DNA from 4 places in the Mesorhizobium sp. M0045 genome. Region 3 is predicted to be linked to each of the others. Evidence: predicted binding sites of a transcription regulator. Region 3 holds the regulator's gene; each other region holds the start of a gene.

Region 1 (4,783 bases), 270 kb from region 3:
CAAAACCGCTCGCCAAGGAACGCTGGGCCGGCGGCGTCGATGCCGTCGGCAGCCACACGCTGGCCAACGTTCTGTCGATGACCTCCTATGGCGGCGCCGTCGCCGCTTGCGGCCTCGCCGGCGGCATGGACCTGCCGGCCAGCGTCGCCCCGTTCATCCTGCGCGGTGTCTCGCTGCTCGGCATTGATTCGGTGATGGCACCCAAGGCGGTCCGCCTCGAGGCCTGGCGCCGCATCGGCACCGATCTCGATCACGCAAAGCTTGCCAGTCTGTCGACGAGCATCGGCTTCGACGGCATCATCGGCTCCGCGCATGACATCGTCGAGGGCAAGATCCGCGGCCGTGTGGTGGTGGACATGTGAGCCCCCGGGGAAAAAGAGCGCGACCGCTAAAATTCGAACGATCAATCACAACCTTCGATAAGCTCTGTCTGGCAGGAGTTCCGTATGATTGCGGAACCCGGCATCAGAGCGGCGGAACCAGCCGAACGGGCCGACGGGCCGGCCCCCGAGGCGCCAGCACGGCAGCTTGTCGCCGCGCCACCGCTGGCGCCGGAATTACCCGACGCCAACCGCGAAGGCCTGTCCTTCCTGACGCTGGTCGCCATCGTCGTGCTGGCGGGCCTGTCGCATTTGACCGGAGCGCCGATCTTCATCACCATCGGCCTTTTGGCGACAGCCATGGCCGGGCTCGCCATGCATCTGCGCAACAGGCGCACCGAGCGCCGCGCGGTGGCCCTGCTCGATGCCACCACCGCCCGCAGCCGCGCCGAAATCGAGACGCTGGCCGACCGCATGTGGGAGATGCGGGAGAGCGAGGAGCGCTTTCGCGGTCTGATCGATGCACTCGGCGATCTCGTCGTCCACCGCGACCGCGACGGCCACATCGTCTACGCCAACAAGGTTTTCGCCGACCTTGTCGAAACCGACCAGCGCGAGTTGGCCGGCAAGACCCTGGCCGAACTAGGCATCGATGTCGGAATCGTCCCCGACGCCGCCTTTTCCGACCATGAATGCCTGAGTTCCACCGACGTCGCCATTCGCACGCCGGACGGTCCACGCTGGTTCTCTTGGATCGAGCTGTCGGTGCGCGACAAGGACAGCGGCGCCGTTTCGCATCGCGCCATCGCCCGCGACATCACCGCCCGCAAGCGCGCCGAATCCTCGCTGATCACCGCCCGCGAGCGGGCCGAATATGCGAGCCAGGCCAAATCGCGTTTCCTCGCCACCGTCAGCCACGAGATCCGCACGCCGATGAACGGCATCATGGGCATGGCCCGGCTTCTCGCCGACACTAGCCTTTCGCCCGAGCAGCGGACCTATGTCGGCGCCATCTCGACCTCGGCCAGCGCGCTGCTGGCGCTGATCGAGGACCTGCTCGACTACTCCAAGATCGAGGCCGGCCGCTTCGACCCCGAACCGCAGCCGATGTCGGTGCGTGAGATCGCCGACAATGTCGTCGAGCTTTTGGCGGCGCGGGCTTTTGCCAAGGATATCGGCCTCGGCTGTCATGTCGAACCCGACGTGCCGCAGCTGATCACCGCCGACCCCGGCAGGGTCAGGCAGGTGCTGCTCAACCTCATCGGCAACGCCGTCAAGTTCACCGACAGCGGCGGCGTCCTGGCAAGCATCGCCCGCGTCCGCACCGAAACCACCGACCGCATCCGCTTCACCATCACCGACACCGGCCCCGGTCTGCGCGAGGAGGACATGGAGCGTATCTTCGAGGACTTTGAACAGGCTGACGGCACCTCGACCCGTGCGCATGGCGGTGCCGGCCTCGGTCTTGCCATTTCCAAGCGCCTGGTGACCGCCATGGGCGGCACCATCTCTGTTTCGAGCCGCCTTGGCCAGGGATCTGAATTCGTCTTCGAGATTCCCGCTATTTCCGCCGTCGAGGCGCCGCAGATCCGCGAGAACCCGCTGTCGGGCCGGCATGCGGTGATCGTGTCGAAGAACCCGGTCGAGGCCGAAGCCATCGCCCGCACCATTCGCGCCAATGGCGGCACGGTCGATCTGGCCACCGCCGCCGCCCAGGCCACCGCTTTCGCCGAGGGCTGTGACGTGCTGCTGATCGATGCTGCCATGGAGCAAAGCGACGGCAGGCTGCTCAGGCGCCTGCGCCAGAGCGGATTTGCCGAGTGCGAGGCAGTGACGCTGATCGCGCCGACCGACCGCGGCATGCTTGGCGAGTTCCGTGCCAATGGTTACGCCACCTTCCTGGCGAGGCCGGTGCGCGGCGAGACACTGCTGCGCGTGCTTTTGACCAGCCATGCACCGGTCATCGCCGAGCCGCAACTGCAAAGGCGCGGCGCGCAGGCCGGGCATGCCATTGGCGCCCGCCAGCAGGGCCTGTCGGTGCTGATCGCCGAGGACAACGACATCAATGCCATGCTGGCCCGCGCCACGCTGCTGAAGGCCGGGCATCGCGTGAAAGTGGTCGGCAACGGCAAGGCCGCGGTCGAGGCGGTCATCAGCACCGGCCACAAGCACCGCTACGACGTGGTGCTGATGGACTTGCACATGCCTGTCATGGACGGCCTGGACGCCATCGCCGCCATCCGCCGCCATGAGGAGGAGACCGCGGTGCCGCCGGTGCCGATCATGGTGCTGTCGGCCGACAGCCAGGAAAAGACCCGCCATGCCGTGCTCGCTCACGGTGCCAGCGGCTTCGTCACCAAGCCGCTCGACCCCGATGCCCTGGTTCATGCCGTCGAGGGGCAAGTGGCCGCCTGAGGCACAACATAGACGGTTGATAGATTACCCAGCCGACGAAGTATTGCCCGCAGAGCCGTATCACGGTACTGTCACAATCCTGTTGCACCTACACCGTATCCCCGTGCCAAGAGGGATGGCTCGAAGGAGAATCACTCGTGCATACAGTCATGCCGGAATGTGATGCTCGGCCGAACGCCAGCGGGCCTTTGCTCGTCGGCCGGAACGCCGATGCCGTCATAAAAGGCGCATCGCTCGGCCGCATCGGCAATCTCGAAGTGCGGCTCGCCCGCAACGAGGCCGAGATCGCTGCCGCGCAGGAAGTGCGCTACCGGGTGTTCTACGACGAGCTTGGTGCCAGGAAGGACCTGTTCCAGATGCAGGACCGCCGCGATGCCGATCGCTTCGATCCCCTCTGCGATCATCTGCTTGTGTTCGATACTTCGCTTTCCGGCCCCGAGCATCGCCGCATCGTCGGCACCTACCGCCTGCTGCGGCAGGAGATTGCCGCGGCGGCCGGCGGCTTCTATTCCGAAGGCGAATTCGAGCTGACCAAGCTGATCGCGCGGCATCCCGGCCAGCGTTTCCTCGAGCTCGGCCGCTCCTGTGTTCTGCCGGAATACCGCTCGAAGCGCACCATCGAGGCGCTGTGGCAAGGCATCTGGGCCTATATCAACCATTACGGCATCGGCGTGATGACCGGATGCGCGTCGTTCCACGGCACCGTGCCGGCGGCACATGCGGAGGCGCTGACCTATCTTGCCCACCACTGCCGGACGAATTCATCCTGGGACGTGCGCGCCGTCGCCGGGCGCTATTGTTCCATGGACCTGATGCCGATCGAGGCCGTCAACACCAAGGCGGCGATCGCCGCGATGCCGCCGCTGGTCAAGGGCTATCTGCGCGTCGGCGCGCGCATCGGCGACGGCTGCGTCATCGACCGTGAATTCTCGACGGTCGACGTGTTCGTGGTGATGCCGGTCAAGGAGATCGGTGCCCGCTACGTCAATTATTATGGCGGAGAAGCGCAGCGGTTTGCTGCCTGAGTAGGGCAGTAGGGGAGAGAAGGTAACGGCCGGAGTAGGCAATTGCTCTACTTTATCCGACGTAGCGTTAATCCCTGATCCCCTACTCCCCTAACCTACGCATCCTTCTCAGCTTGCTCATTCACCGGCCCCGGCTCCACCGGCGCTTCGCTCGCCACATGCTTGGGGCCGCCCTTGGCGACGCCGACCATGGCCGGCCGCAGCACACGCTCGCCGATCGAATAGCCGGGCTGCACGACCTGCACGACCGTGTTGGCCGGTACGTCGGGATTGGGCACCTCGAACATCGCCTGGTGGAAATTCGGATCGAATTTCTCGCCCTCGGGCTCAAGCTTCTTCACGCCGTGACGTTCCAGCGCCGACAGCATGGCGCGCTCGGTGATCTCGACGCCGTCGATCAGCGCCTTGAAACCGGCATCGCCCGAAGCCTTGGCCTCCTCCGGGATGGCATCCAGAGCACGGCGCAGATTGTCTGACACTGAAAGCATGTCGCGGGCAAAGTTGGCAACCGCATAGGCACGCGCATCGTGGACGTCGCGGGCGGTGCGGCGGCGCAAATTCTCCATGTCGGCCGCGACGCGCAGCGCGCGATCCTTCAGCTCTTCGTTTTCCTTCAGAAGCCGCACAAGCGCTTCATAGTCGCTGTCGACGCCGCTTTCCCTTGGCTCCGCGGCAGCCTCGGTCTTCTCGGCTTCATCGGGCGCGCGTTCGTCTTTTGCCTGGTCGCTCATCGCCGTTTCCCGTCATTTTCGATGGTGTGGATTTGCGCCCGATATCGAGGTTTGGCGGCCAAAAATCAAGGGGCAAGCGCTACTGCAGCCGCTGCCGCGGCTGGAAGGCGAACAGCGGAGACTTTTCGATTTTAATTCAAACTTTACCGTATCCGACGGCTTTGCTTGCCAGGCTACTACAATGCGGGAACCATTTCTCTCCTGGAGGAGTTTCGAAGCCGACACAGGATTTTGGAAGATGTCCCGCACCAATGGCGAAAAGCACGACGCGCTCGCCGTCGATATCCGGCGC
Region 2 (4,783 bases), on a different contig from region 3:
CTGTGGCCGTGCGGACCGTGACCGCCGTGATGATGTGCGGCGTGCGAGCCGAACCCGAGCCATTCCAGAATGCGGGCTGCGATGGCATTCATAGATATTTCGCCAGCTGCTTGAGTTCCGCCAGCGAGTTGCCGCCGGTTTCGACGCTGTCCGTCAGGCAATGCTCGATGTGATCGTTGATCAGCTCGCGCTTGGCGCTGCTGATGGCTCGTTCGACGGCATGAAGCTGCTGCGCCAGATCAACGCAAGGGCGATGCGCCTCGATCATCGCCAGCACCGCCGCAAGGTGGCCTTGCGCGCGCTTCAGGCGCTTTATGATGGAAGGATGCGAAGCGTGGAGGTGATCTGACATGCCTCTGCATATCCTCCCCGGGAGGATACGCGTCAAGCTTTAAGTCAGCTGTGCAATTTCCGGAGAGGCTTCACCTTGAACATTGCTTGGTCTACGCGTTCCCCATGAAGAAGCTTGCTCGTTTTCTCGGCCTGCTGGTCGTTGCAGCAGTCCTTGCGGTGGCGCTGGGCACGCTGCTGCCGCGCCCGCTCTGGCCGGCGGCCGCTGCCGATCCGATCGGCGCAAGCCACCGCATCCTGGTGCTGAAAAACCCGATCCACACCGACATCGCCATCCCGGTCGACGACGATGTGCGCCGGCGCTTCCACTTCCTGGTCGATGCCGGCATTCCGGCCGACATGGCGGAGGTCCGCTACATCGTCTTGGGCTGGGGCGGCCGCGCCTTCTATCTCGAGACGCCGACCTGGTCGGAACTGAAGGCAGTGCCGGTGATGAAGGCGCTGACCGTCGATGCCTCGGTGATGCATGTCGACATTTCAGGCGAAATCGCCGAGCCGCATCCCGACGTCGCCGGCTTCGACGTAAGTGAGGAACGCTTGGCGGCGCTGCTCGATTTCATTGCGGCGAGTTTTCAGCAGGGACCGAACGGGGCCATGTCGATCGAGAATGCGGCCTATTCCCGTTTCGATCGTTTCTTCGAAGCCAATGGCCATTTCAACGCGCTGGTCGGCTGCAACACCTGGGCGGCGGCGGCACTGCGCGCCGCCGGCCTGCGCACCGGCTGGTGGAACCCGCTGCCGGCCTCGCTGAGCCTGTCGATGCGGCTTTACAATTGACAAGCCTCCGATGACTTAGGACCGCCGAGCGTCCGCCCGCCAGCCGTAGAGCCAGTCGAGATCAGCGGCGAGTTTTTCGGGTGAGCGCATCGCCAGGAACAGGTTGCGGGCCATCGCCACCGGCCCGGCCGCATGCCAGGCGAGGCGGTTGATGGCGCCGCGGCGGGCGACCTGGGCTACGCGCGGCCGCCGCGCCTGTTCCCAGGCGACAAGCGCGCTGCTGAGGTCGGCAGGCGAGGTGGCAACGAAACCGGCAAGGGTTACCGCGTCCTCGATCGCCATCGCCGCTCCCTGTGCGGCAAACGGCGTCATCGCATGCGCCGCATCGCCGATCAGCGCTATGCCCTGCGGCGTCGTCCACCGCCGCCGCTCGACGGTATGGATCGGCCATGCCGTCCATGGCGCGGCCTCGCTCGCCAGACGGACCAGCGCCGGCGCGGTACCGCGCATGGCGTTGGCGAGGATGGCGGGGTCGGCATGCCCCGACCAGCTCTCGGCGATGCGCTCGCCCTTGGTGAAGGCCGCAAGGTTGAAGACCGCGCCACGGCTGACCGGATAGGCGACCATATGGAAGCCTGGATAGAGGAATGTGGTAACGCAATCGGGCGCACCGATCACCCTGAAGGCTTGTCCGGCGAGGCTGTCCGCGGCCACCGTTGCGCGCCAGGCAAGCTCGCCCGAGAAGCTGCTTCTCCGGAAATCGGCCCCCTCGCGGGCGAGCGTTTCTCGCACCGACGACCAGACGCCATCGGCTCCGACCAGCAACGATGCTTCGGCTTCGATGGTCGTGCCGGCAATCTCGACTGTTGCGGTGATGCCATTCGGTCCGGTTGCGACGCCGCCGACGCGGGCACCAGTGACAAGCTCGACCTCGGACCGCTCGGCTATCCGCTCCATCAGCGCTGACTGCAGATCGGCACGGTGGGCGACGAGATAGGGTGCTCCCCAGCGCGTTTCAGCCACCTGGCCAAGCGGTACGCGCGCCAGCTCGCGAAGCGTGACGGCATCCTTGAGCACGACCGCCTCCGGCCGCACCGCCGTCGGCAGCAGCCGATCGAGTACGCCGAATTGTCGAAGGATGCATGTCGCGTTGGGTGAAAGCTGGATACCGGCGCCGGCAGCCTCGAGATGCTGCGCCTGTTCGAACAGTTTTATCCGATAGCCGCGCTCGGCAAAGGCCAGTGCCACGGTCAGCCCGGCGACGCCCGCCCCGGCGATGACCACCTGCCGGGACTGCGTTTCTCGCATCAGGCTTGTCGCGGAAGAATCAGGCGGCCTGGTCGATATAGAGGCAGCCTGGCGGCTGCGTTTCCAATGCCTTCAGCTTGGGCGAATAGCGATAGAGCGTCGAGCAATAGGGGCAGACTTTTTCATTGTCGTCGCCCATATCGAGAAATACATGCGGATGGTCGAAAGGCGGATTGGCGCCGGTGCACATGAATTCCTTGACGCCGATGTCGATTGCCGGATAGCCCGCATCGTTCTGGAAATGGGGAATGGAACCGCCTGCCATCGTCGTCTCCTGATCTTGTCGATTGCATCTGGATCATAACCCATCTCTTTGCAAGATCGATGAAATGAAACTGTCGCAAAAGCCTGTCAGAGGATAAGTTGAGCCGGTTAAGGCTGTGGTCGTCGAACGGTGTGGGAAGAGCGGAAACCATGAACGAACTGAAGCCGGTCCAGAACGAATTCATCACCGTCGAGGCCGCGAGCCGCGAAGGCGGCAATCCCGACCGCTTCGTCAATCGCGAGTTTTCCTGGCTGCAATTCAACCGGCGCGTGCTCGAGGAATCGCTGAACGCAAATCATCCGCTGCTCGAGCGCGTGCGCTTTCTGTCGATATCGGCCGCCAACCTCGACGAGTTCTTCATGGTCCGCGTCGCCGGTCTTGCCGGCCAGGTGCGCGAGGGCATCGTGCTGAAGAGCCCGGATGGGCGCACTCCCGAGCAGCAGCTCGAACAATTGCTGCGCGAGGTCGAGCGCCTGCAGGAGGACCAGCAGAACAGCCTTTCGGCGCTGATGCTGCTGCTCGACAAACAGGGCATCGAAAGCATCACCCGCGATGCGCTGACCAAGGACGAGAAGACCTGGCTCGAGGACCATTTCCAGGAGCAGGTATTTCCGGTCCTGACCCCGCTGTCGATCGACCCGGCGCATCCGTTCCCGTTCATTCCCAACCTCGGTTTCTCGATGGCGCTGCAATTGCGCCACCGCAAGAACGGCGAGGAAATGAGCGCGCTTTTGCGCCTGCCGGTGGCGCTGAGGCGCTTCATCCGCTTGCCGGATCGCAAGCATCATGTCCGCTTCATTCCACTCGAAGAGGCGGTCAGTCTCTATATCGGCAAGCTGTTCCCCGGCTATGAGGTCAAGGGCTCCGGCACGTTCCGCATTATCCGCGACAGCGATATCGAGGTCGAGGAAGAATCAGAGGATCTGGTGCGGCTGTTCGAGACGGCGCTGAAGCGGCGACGCCGCGGCTCGGTCATCCGCATCGAGTTCGACAGGTCGATGCCGGCCGAATTGCGCGATTTCGTCGCCGGCGAGCTCGGCGTCTCGGCCAGCCGCATCAGCGTGCTCACCGGTCCGCTGGCGCTCAGCCAGATATCGGAGATCGTCGCCGTCGCCCGCGACGATCTGAAGTTCACGCCGTACAATCCGCGCTTTCCCGAGCGCATCCGCGAGCATGGCGGCGACTGTTTTGCCGCGATCCGCGAGAAGGACATCATCGTCCACCACCCTTACGAATCCTTCGACGTGGTGGTGCAGTTTCTGCGCCAGGCAATGGCCGACCCGGAAGTGGTGGCGATCAAGCAGACGCTCTACCGCACCTCCAACGACAGCCCTATCGTACGCGCGTTGGTCGACGCCGCCGAGGCCGGCAAGTCGGTGACCGCCCTCGTTGAGCTCAAGGCGCGCTTCGACGAGGAGGCCAACATCCGCTGGGCGCGCGACCTCGAGCGCGCCGGCGTCCAGGTCGTCTTTGGCTTTCTCGAACTGAAGACCCACGCAAAGATGTCGCTGGTCGTGCGGCGCGAGGACGGCAGGCTGCGCAATTACGTGCATCTGGGCACCGGCAACTACCACCCGGTCACCGCCCGCATCTACACCGATCTGTCCTTCTTCACCACCGACCCGACAATCGCGCGCGATGTCGCCCAGTTGTTCAACTTCATCACCGGCTATGCCGAGCCGGCCGAGCAGATGCGGCTGGCCATCTCGCCGTTCACGCTGCGCGACCGCATCCTCCAGCACATTTCGGATGAGATCAGCCACGCGCTGGAGGGCAGACCGGCCCGCATCTGGATGAAGATGAACGCCTTGGTCGACCCGATCGTCATCGACGCGCTCTACGATGCCAGCCGCGCTGGCGTCGAGATCGATCTCGTCGTGCGCGGCATCTGCTGCCTGAGACCGCAGGTGCCCGGCCTATCGGAGAACATCAGGGTGAAGTCGATCGTCGGCCGCTTCCTCGAGCACAGCCGCATCTATTGCTTCGGCAACGGCCACGGCTTGCCCTCGGACGGGGCGATTGTCTACATCTCCTCGGCCGATCTGATGCCGCGCAATCTCGACCGCCGCGTCGAGACCATGGTGCCGATCACCAATCCAACTGTGCATGAGCAGGTGCTCGGCCAGATCATGCTCGGCAACA
Region 3 (4,783 bases):
CAACCATATCGGCGATCTCCTCCGACCTGATACGGGAAGGCATCCTCGCCGAGAGCAAGGCAAGTGAGCCCGTTTCGTTGAAACGCGGTCGTCCGCAGGTCGGCCTCGCCCTCAACCCGGAAGCGGCGGCGGTGCTGACCGTGGTGTTGTCGCTGAATTTCCTGTCGGCCGCCATTATCGACTATGCGGGACAGGTGGTCGCCGAGGAACAGCGCCGGCTGGACACGCTGACCATGCCGCGCGACGAACTGATCCGCGAATGCAGGGCCATCGTCCGGCGCCGGCTTGAGGACCCAGACCTTGACGTCCGCAGTGTCGCCCGCATCGCCCTGGCGATTCAGGGCATTACCGACTCCCCTGCACGCGCCATGCTGTGGTCGCCGATCACGCCGCAGACCGACATCGCCTTTGCCGACATGCTGGAGGACGAATTCGGTATCCCGGCCACGGTGGAGAACGACTGCAATATGATGGCGGTGGCTTTGCGCTGGCGCGATCCGGATCGCTATCGCGACGACTTCATCGCCATCCTGCTTTCGCATGGCATCGGTATGGGGCTTGTGCTGAAGGGCGAACTGTTCACCGGGACGCATTCCTCGGGCGGCGAATTTGGCCACATGATCCATCGTCCGGGCGGAGCGCTCTGCCGTTGCGGGCGGCGCGGCTGCGTCGAAGCCTATGCCGGCAACTATGCCATCTGGCGCAACGCCAGGCAGATGAGCGAAGACAGCGAACCTATCGCCGACGTCAGCGACGCCGACATGCGCGCTCTGGCGGCCCGCGCGCGCGAGAAGGATGGGCCGGAACGCGAGGCCTACCGCAAGGCCGGCGAAGCGCTGGGTTTCGGTCTCGGCTCGCTGTTCGCGCTGATCGATCCAGCACCGGTCGCGATGGTCGGCGCCAGTGCCGCTGCCTTCGATCTGATCGAGCCGGCCTTGCGCAAGGCCATCGCCCAGACCGCCGGTGGCCAGCATTCGGGCTCGATCTCCTTCGACACCGAGCCAAACGAATTGCCGCTGATCCGCGAAGGCTGCGCGATGCGGGCGTTAAGCTTCGTCGACCAGGAGATTTTCGCGCCGGGCGCGCAAATGAGGCCCGGCGTCAGAAGGAACGTCGCCTGACCAGGCGGGTCAATCTTCCCTGATCGCATAGCCGGCGCCGCGGATGGTGCGGATGACATCCGGCATGCGGCCGTTATTGACGGCTTTGCGCAGCCGCCCGACATGCACGTCGACGGTGCGTTCGTCGATATAGATCGTCTCGCCCCAGACATTATCGAGCAACTGGCTACGCGAGAAGACGCGGCCCGGATGCCGCATCATGAACTCGAGCAGCCGGAATTCGGTCGGCCCGAGCCGGATCTCGCTCTTCTTGCGATAAACCCGGTGCGATTCGCGATCGAGCACGATGTCGCCGACCTTCAGCACGCTGGACAGCACTTCCGGCTTGGCGCGCCGCAGCAGCGCCTTGACCCTGGCCATGAATTCCGGTGTCGAAAACGGTTTGACCAGATAGTCGTCGGCGCCGGTCGAAAGACCGCGCACCCGGTCGCTCTCCTCGCCGCGCGCGGTCAGCATGATGATCGGCAGCCGCTCGGTTTCGGGGCGCACGCGCAACCTGCGGCAGAGCTCGATGCCGGAAACCGCCGGTATCATCCAGTCGAGCACCAGAAGGTCGGGCACATTTTCCTGCAAACGGATCTCGGCTTCGTCGCCGCGTGTCACCACCTCGACCTGGTAGCCTTCGGATTCGAGATTGTAGCGGAGCAGCACGCCCAACGGCTCCTCGTCCTCCACCACCATTATGCGTGGTGCGATCATCGGCTGGGCACCCCCATCATGTCACCGGTGCAGGCATTGTCGTTTCGTCCTGCTTCGGACGATTGACCGGCAATTGCTCGCCGGTCAGCACATAATACGCATTTTCGGCGATGTTGGTGACATGGTCGCCGATCCGCTCGAGATTCTTGGCGCAGAACAGCAGATGCGTGCAAGCGGTGATGTTGCGCGGATCTTCCATCATGTAGGTCAACAGCTCGCGGAACACCGACGTGTATTTGACGTCGATGCGCTCGTCGGCGGCGCGCAGCTTGGCCAACGCGGCCGCATCGCCTGCAGCATATTCCTCGATGACGCCCTGCACCTGGATGAGCACTAGCTGCGCCATCGCATCGATGGAATGCGATAGGTCGCGCGGCGTGACGCTGAGGCCGACCGCGCTCACACGCTTGGCGATGTTCTTGGCAAGGTCGCCGATGCGTTCGAGGTCGCCGGCCATGCGGATCGCTCCGACGACATGGCGCAGATCGTGAGCCATTGGCTGGCGCTTGGCGATCAGGGTGATGGCGCGATCGTCCAGTTCGCGTTGACGCGCATCCATGATGGCGTCGTCGGAGACGACGCGTTGCGCCAGCACGTTGTCGGAATTCAACAGGGCCTTGGTCGCCCCGCCGACCATCGAACCGGCGAGGTCGGCCATGTCGCGGATCAGCTTGCTGATCTGCTCGAGATCCTCGTCGAAAGAAGCGACTGTGTGTTCGCCCATGGTCCTGTCCTCATATGCATGATCGGAACGGCTCAGCCGAAGCGGCCGGTGATGTAGTCCTGCGTGCGCTTCTCGCGGGGCGACGTGAATATCTTCTCGGTCCGGTCGAACTCGACCAGTTCACCCAGATACATGAAGGCGGTCTGGCGCGACACGCGCGCCGCTTGCTGCATGTTGTGGGTGACGATGACGATCGTGTAGTCGGCTTGCAGCTCGTCGATCAGTTCCTCGATCTTGGCCGTCGACAGCGGGTCGAGGGCCGAAGCCGGTTCGTCGAGCAGAATGACTTCCGGCTTCACTGCCACGGTGCGGGCAATGCAGAGCCGCTGCTGCTGGCCGCCGGACAGGCTCAAGCCGCTGGCGTTTAGCTTGTCCTTGACCTCGCTCCACAGCGCGGCCCGCTTCAACGCTTGCTCGACGCGGCCGTCCATCTCGGACTTGCCGAGATTCTCGTAGAGCCTGACGCCGAAGGCGATGTTCTCATAGATCGACATCGGGAACGGCGTCGGCTTCTGGAATACCATGCCGATCTTTGTCCTGAGGAGGTTGAGATCCTGCGACCGGTCGAGAATGTTCTTGCCGTCAAGCAGCACCTGCCCCTCGGCGGTCTGTTTCGGGTAGAGCTCGTAGATGCGGTTGAAGACGCGCAGCAGCGTCGATTTCCCGCAACCCGAAGGGCCGATGAAGGCCGTGACGCTGCGCTCGGGCAGCGACAGGCTGATGTCCTTCAGCGCCTTGCTCTGGCCGTAGTAGAAGTTGAGGTTCTTGACCTCGATCTTCGTCTTCTCGGTGACCGTTTCGGTCATCGTCATGTCTGGGGACAACATCTGTGTCATCTGTCCTCTCTGCGTCCGGTAAGGCTGCGGGCGAGGATGCTCAAGCCCAGAACCGTCAGGGTGATTATGAGTGCGCCGGTCCACGCCAGTTGCTGCCATTCCTCGTAAGGGCTGAGAGCGAACTGGAAGATGGTCACCGGCAGGCTGGCCATCGGCGCGTTGATATTGCTGCTCCAGAACTGGTTGTTGAGCGCGGTGAAGAGCAGCGGCGCCGTCTCGCCGGAAATGCGTGCTATCGCCAGCAATATGCCGGTGACGATGCCGGACAATGCGGCGCGGTAGGCGACCGAACGGATCACCACCCAGCGTGGTGCGCCGATCGCGGCACCGGCTTCACGCAACGCGTTCGGCACCAGGTTGAGCATGTCTTCAGTGGTGCGCACGACCACCGGAATGACCAGGATGGCAAGCGCCACGGCGCCGGCAATGGCCGAGAAATGTCCCATTGGCCGCACCATCAATTCATAGACGAACAAGCCGATGATGATCGACGGCGCCGACAACAGGATGTCGTTGATGAAGCGGACGACGGTAGTGATGCGCGAAAAGCGTCCATACTCGGCCATGTAGGTTCCCGCCAGCACGCCGATCGGCGTGCCGACGACAACGGCGATGATCGTCATCAGCAGGCTGCCCGCGATGGCATTGAGCAGGCCGCCGGCCTCGCCCGGTGGTGGCGTCATCTCGGTGAAGACCGCGAACGAAAGCCCGGCTGTGCCCTTGTAGACCAACGCACCGAGGATGAGCGCCAGCCAGGCAAGCCCGATGCCGGCGGCGACGACGCAAAGCGCCATCATCACCGAATTCCTGGCTTTGCGGCGGCTGTGGAGCGATGAGGATGTCGACATCGGTCAGGCTCCCGTACGGGCGTCGATCCGCATCAGCATATAGCGGGCGGCGGCAAGGATCAGGAAGGTGATGACGAACAGGATCAGGCCGAGCGCGACCAGCGAGGAGGTGTAGAGGTCGCCGTCGGCCTCAGTAAATTCATTGGCGATGGTCGCCGAGATCGTCGTGCCCGGTGCGAACAGGGAGGCACTGATGCGATGCGCGTTGCCGATGACGAAAGTCACCGCCATGGTTTCGCCGAGTGCCCGGCCGAGGCCAAGCATGACGCCGCCCATGATGCCGATGCGGGTATAGGGAATGACCACGCGCCGGGTCACCTCCCAGGTCGTGCAACCGATGCCGTAGGCCGACTCCTTCAGCACCGCCGGCACCGTATCGAAGACATCCTTGGTGATCGAGGTGATGAAGGGCAACACCATTATGGCGAGGATCAGCGCCGAGGTCAGAAGGCCGATGCCGTAAGGAGGGCCGGCGAAAAGGCTGGATAGTCCCGGCACGCCGTGGAAGATGTTGATGATGAAGGGCTGTATCGTCGTCTGCAGGAATGGCGCGAA
Region 4 (4,783 bases), 210 kb from region 3:
GCCACCGTCATCGTCGCGATGCTGATCAACGCCGGAACACCGGTTTTCCTGGCCATCCTGATCACCTTGCTGGTCGGCGTCGCCATCGGCATGTTCCACGGCTTCGGCATCGTCAAGATGGGCCTGCCGCCCTTCATCATCACCCTGGCGACGCTGACCTCGCTGCGCGGCATCGGTCTGTTGATGACCAACGGCAACTCGATCTCGATCAACAACGACGCCTTCCAGACGTTCTCGCGCAGTTCCTTCCTCGGCGTCCCCAATCTGTTCTGGATGGTGATCCTGGTCGGCATCCCGGCCTACATCTTCCTGCACCACAGCCGCTGGGGCCGCTATCTGTTCTCGGTCGGCTCCAACGCCGAGGCGTCGCGCCTGTCAGGCGTCAACGTCCAGCGCACCATCTACATGGCCTACACGCTGTCGGGGCTGTGTGCGGCATTCGTCGGCGTGCTGCTTGCCTCGCGCATCGGCATCGGCAATCCGACACAAGCCGAGGGCTGGGAATTGCAGGCGATCGCCTCCTCGGTGATCGGCGGCACCTCGCTGTTCGGCGCTGTCGGCTCAGTTCACGGGCCGCTGCTCGGCGCCTTCATCCTTGCCACCATCAACAACGGCGCCAATCTGCTCAACGTCAACGCCTTCTGGCAGCGCATCATCACCGGCGTGCTGATCATCGTCATCGTCTATTTCGACGGGCTGCGCCGCCGCGGCAAATAGACCGCCTCCCCACAACCGCCGGCCTCGCGACAGCAGAGCCGGCGGTGCCATGAACCGACTGGATTGAAGCATGAAAGCCGTCGTCTGCCGCTCGCCCGGCGAACTTGTCCTCGAAGATCGTCCGGCGCCTGGCGCGCCCCCGGCCGGCTGGGCGCTGGTCGCCGTCAGCCATGTCGGCATCTGCGGCACCGACTATCACATCTTCGAAGGCAAGCACCCGTTCCTCGCCTATCCCCGCATCATGGGCCACGAAGTTTCCGGCACCGTGATCGAGGTTGGGGAGGGCGTCGATCTGGCAATCGGCGAACCGGTGGTCGTCAATCCCTATCTCGCCTGCGGCAAATGCATCGCCTGCCGGCAAGGCAAGCCGAATTGCTGCGTTAAGATCGAGGTGCTCGGCGTCCACCGCGACGGCGCCATGTGCGAGCAAATTCTGGTGCCGGCGCAAAATCTCTATCCGGCAAACGGCTTGTCGCTGGCCGATGCTGCTGCCGTCGAATTCCTGGCGATCGGCGCGCATGCCGTGCGGCGCTCGCTGGCTGATCCAGGTGCGCGCACGCTGGTCATCGGCGCGGGCCCCATCGGGCTCGGCACGGCGCTGTTCGCCCGCATCGCCGGGCTCGACGTGACGCTGCTCGACATGAGTGCGGAGAGGCTGAGTTTCGCCGAAAGCGAACTCGGCTTCGCGACCCTCGACGGCTCGCAGGGCGCTGCTGCGGACCTGGTGCGGCAAGCAACCGACGGCGATGGCTTTGACATGGTTTTCGATGCCACCGGCAACACCCAGTCGGTGCAGTCGGCCTTCGCCCATGTCGCGCATGGCGGGGCGCTGGTCCTGGTCAGCGTCGTCAAGGACGACATCGCCTTTTCCGATCCCGAATTCCACAAGCGCGAGATGATGCTGATCGGCAGCCGCAACGCGCTGCGTGCCGATTTCGACCATGTCGCCGCCTCGATCCGCAACGGCGCGGTGCCGTTGGCAAAGCTCGTCACGCACCGCACGACGCTTGGCGAAACGCCGCACGATCTTGCCCGCTGGGCGCATGAGAAGTCCGGCCTGATCAAGGCGGTTATCCAGGTCGGATGATGCCAGGGCTGGCGCATCTCAGAGCGCCGATAGTTTGAGCTCGATCCGCTCGGCCGGGAAGCGCGACTCCGAAAACTGGATCGGCTGACCGTCGGGCGTGACGTTAACGGCGACCGTCACCAGCACGATGGCGCCGGGCTGCAGGTCGAGGTCCGCAAGGTCGGCGGCATCCGCATGGCGCGCCGACAGCACCGTCGATTGCCGCAGATAGTCGTCAATGCCGAAACGTGCCAGCGATGCGGTGATCGAACCGGTTTCCGCCATGGCAGCATCGATGCCGGCAAAGCGCCTGGCATCGAACCAGCCGGCAGCGCGGGACACCGGCATTCCATCGGCTTCGCCGCGCGTTTCCAGACGTATCACGTCGGCCCCCTTTGCAAGGCCTAAGCTCTCTGCCACACGACGGTTGGCAGGCTCGACCGATGATGCAAGCAAGGTGATATGCCGCTCGGACGCCTGTCCTTGCAATCCTTCGGAAAAGCGGGTGCGGGCGCCGATCGGATATGACAGCCGCCTGCGCGACAGCACGAAGGTGCCGCGCCCCTGCTCTGCCCTGAGCACACCCTCCTGCACCAGCGCTGCAATGGCGCTGCGGACGGTGTGGCGGTTGACGCCATAGCGCTCGGCAAGTGCCACCTCCGGCGGCAACGCCGCATTTTCGGGAAAATCGCCGACGGCAATCGAATGCAGGATCTGATCGGCGATCTGCCGCCACAGCGCGACACCGCTGCGCCGCTCGATGCTGTTGGCTTGTCCGATCATTTTCTGCCCCAACCTTTGCGCCCCCTCTTCTCGCCCTGTCATGCACCCGTCATAGACACGCATTAGATAATAGGTATAATTTGTATAATTGTCTATATCAATAGACAAGTGTCGATGCAAGGGAGTGTTAACCATGCGAGGACAGGAAGCGCGCGATCAGGCTGAGCGCAAGGCCGTTATGACAACGCTGGCGCAATCGACCGGCGACGATATCGTCCGTCTGTGGAACGAAGCCGGCCTGCCTTCTGAGGCGGAACTCCTGCGCGGCCCCGAAACCGGCCTGGTGACCGTGCGTGGCCGCATCGGTGGCGGCGGCGCGCCGTTCAACGTTGGCGAGGCGACGGTCACCCGCGCCACCGTCAGGCTCGCCTCCGGACAGGTCGGCCACTGCTATGCGCTCGGCCGCGACAAGCAGAAGGCAAGGCTGGCGGCAATCGCCGACGCGCTCTGGCAGGACCCGGCTCACCGCAACGAGGTCGAGGCCAGGCTCGTCGCGCCCTTGCGGGCGGCACTGGCCAAGGCCCGTGACCAGCGCCGCGCCGAGACGGCGGCGACCAAGGTCGATTTCTTCACCATGGTACGCGGAGAAGACTGATGGACATCGCAACCCAAGCGATCGAAGGCGGCTTTGCCGATCCGGTGTTCGACGCCCAGACGGTCTTCCGCGCAGTGATGGACGCGATGGCGCGGCCGGGCACACTGCAGCCCCTGCCGGTCTTTACCCATCCACCGACGCCGCTGTCAGCCACCGCGGGCGCCATTGCGCTGGCGCTGTGCGATAACGACACGCCGCTCTGGCTCGACCCCGCCTTGCAGGCTTCAGCGACGGTGAAATCCTGGCTTGGCTTCCATACCGGCGCGCCGCTGGCCAACACATCGGCCGACGCGCATTTCGCGCTGATCGCCACCCCGGCCGAGATGATGGCGCTCGACGGGTTTTCGCAAGGCACCCAGGATTATCCCGATCGCTCCACGACGCTGATCCTCGAGGTCAGCGATCTTGTCTCCGGCGCTCCGCTGCTGCTCGAAGGCCCGGGCATCGAGAAGACGGCGACGATCGCGCCGGCGCAAATGCCGCGCCATTTCGTCGAGCAATGGAAGCAGAACAACCAGCGCTTTCCGCGTGGCGTCGACATCATCCTCGCCACGTCCGAAGCAATTGCCTGCCTGCCGCGCACGACGCGCATCAAGATGATGGAGGCATAGGATGTATGTCGCGGTAAAGGGTGGCGAAGCGGCCATTCGCAACGCCCACAAACTGCTCGCCGACCGCCGGCGCGGCGATCGTTCGGTGCCCGCACTTCGCCTCAACCAGATCGTCGAGCAGCTGGCGCTCGGCGTCGACCGGGTGATGAGTGAAGGTTCGCTCTACGACACGGAATTGGCGGCACTCGCCATCGTCCAGGCGCGCGGCGACATGATCGAGGCGATCTTCCTCATTCGCGCCTACCGCACCACGCTGCCGCGCTTCGGCTACACCAGGGCGGTCGACACCGGCACGATGCTGGTCGAGCGGCGCGTGTCGGCCACCTACAAGGACCTGCCCGGCGGCCAGTTGCTCGGCCCGACTTTCGACTACACCCACCGGCTGCTCGATCCCGAGCTTGCTGCAGGCGGCGAAGTCGCCGAGCCGGAGCAGCGTGCCGGCGAAGCGGAAGCCATGCCGCGCGTGTCGGCGATCCTCGCCCGCGAGGGCCTGATCGAATCCGACGGCGACATGCCTGAAGATCATGTCCCCGGCGACATCACCCGCGAGCCGCTCGAATTCCCGATGGCGCGCGACATCCGCCTGCAGGCGTTGTCGCGCGGCGATGAGGGGTTTTTATTGGCGCTCGGCTATTCCACCCAGCGCGGCTATGCGCGCAACCATCCCTTCGTCGGTGAGGTCCGTATCGGTGAGGTCGAGCTGGAGCTCGACGTGCCGGAACTGCCTTTCGCAGTGCCGCTCGGCAGTATCCGCGTCACCGAGTGCCAGATGGTCAACCAGTTCAAGGGCTCGGCCAAGGCGCCGCCGCAATTCACCCGCGGCTACGGCCTTGTCTTCGGCCAGAGCGAGCGCAAGGCGATGGCCATGGCGCTATGCGACCGCGCGCTGCGTGCCTCGGAGTTGGGTGAGGATGTCGTCGCCGCCGCCCAGGACGAGGAGTTCGTCATCTCGCATTCCGACAATGTCCAGGCGACCGGCTTCGTCGAGCATCTGAAGCTGCCGCATTATGT

Evidence for each region. Region 3 encodes PhoB, which activates phosphate uptake and scavenging genes when phosphate is short. Its sites were predicted from a motif close to TGTCATNNANCTGTCAT; they were not measured.
Region 1: a site for PhoB is predicted at 2,805-2,821, ahead of olsB (l-ornithine N(alpha)-acyltransferase). Genes of this name have one in related genera too.
Region 2: a site for PhoB is predicted at 2,702-2,718, ahead of NKJ72_RS21600 (RNA degradosome polyphosphate kinase). Genes of this name have one in related genera too.
Region 4: a site for PhoB is predicted at 2,603-2,619, ahead of phnF (phosphonate metabolism transcriptional regulator PhnF). Genes of this name have one in related genera too.

The regions. Positions count from the first base shown of each region.
Region 1 covers NZ_JAMYUY010000003.1:401,845-406,627, reverse strand. The annotation lists gene acuI (acrylyl-CoA reductase (NADPH)) at 1-362, shown strand, start outside; gene NKJ72_RS06985 (PAS domain-containing hybrid sensor histidine kinase/response regulator) at 447-2,735, shown strand; gene olsB (l-ornithine N(alpha)-acyltransferase) at 2,885-3,760, shown strand; gene grpE (nucleotide exchange factor GrpE) at 3,856-4,491, opposite strand; gene NKJ72_RS06970 (hypothetical protein) at 4,730-4,783, shown strand, end outside.
Region 2 covers NZ_JAMYUY010000014.1:114,678-119,460, forward strand. The annotation lists partial or broken gene NKJ72_RS21575 (cation diffusion facilitator family transporter) at 1-83, opposite strand, end outside; gene NKJ72_RS21580 (metal-sensing transcriptional repressor) at 89-352, opposite strand; gene NKJ72_RS21585 (TIGR02117 family protein) at 457-1,128, shown strand; gene NKJ72_RS21590 (FAD-dependent monooxygenase) at 1,144-2,376, opposite strand; gene NKJ72_RS21595 (zinc-finger domain-containing protein) at 2,396-2,641, opposite strand; gene NKJ72_RS21600 (RNA degradosome polyphosphate kinase) at 2,791-4,783, shown strand, end outside.
Region 3 covers NZ_JAMYUY010000003.1:135,450-140,232, reverse strand. The annotation lists gene NKJ72_RS05630 (ROK family protein) at 1-1,121, shown strand, start outside; gene phoB (phosphate regulon transcriptional regulator PhoB) at 1,131-1,820, opposite strand; gene phoU (phosphate signaling complex protein PhoU) at 1,837-2,544, opposite strand; gene pstB (phosphate ABC transporter ATP-binding protein PstB) at 2,577-3,380, opposite strand; gene pstA (phosphate ABC transporter permease PstA) at 3,377-4,228, opposite strand; gene pstC (phosphate ABC transporter permease subunit PstC) at 4,232-4,783, opposite strand, start outside.
Region 4 covers NZ_JAMYUY010000003.1:348,286-353,068, reverse strand. The annotation lists gene NKJ72_RS06755 (ABC transporter permease) at 1-717, shown strand, start outside; gene NKJ72_RS06750 (zinc-binding alcohol dehydrogenase family protein) at 788-1,804, shown strand; gene phnF (phosphonate metabolism transcriptional regulator PhnF) at 1,823-2,566, opposite strand; gene phnG (phosphonate C-P lyase system protein PhnG) at 2,700-3,161, shown strand; gene phnH (phosphonate C-P lyase system protein PhnH) at 3,161-3,772, shown strand; gene NKJ72_RS06730 (carbon-phosphorus lyase complex subunit) at 3,774-4,783, shown strand, end outside.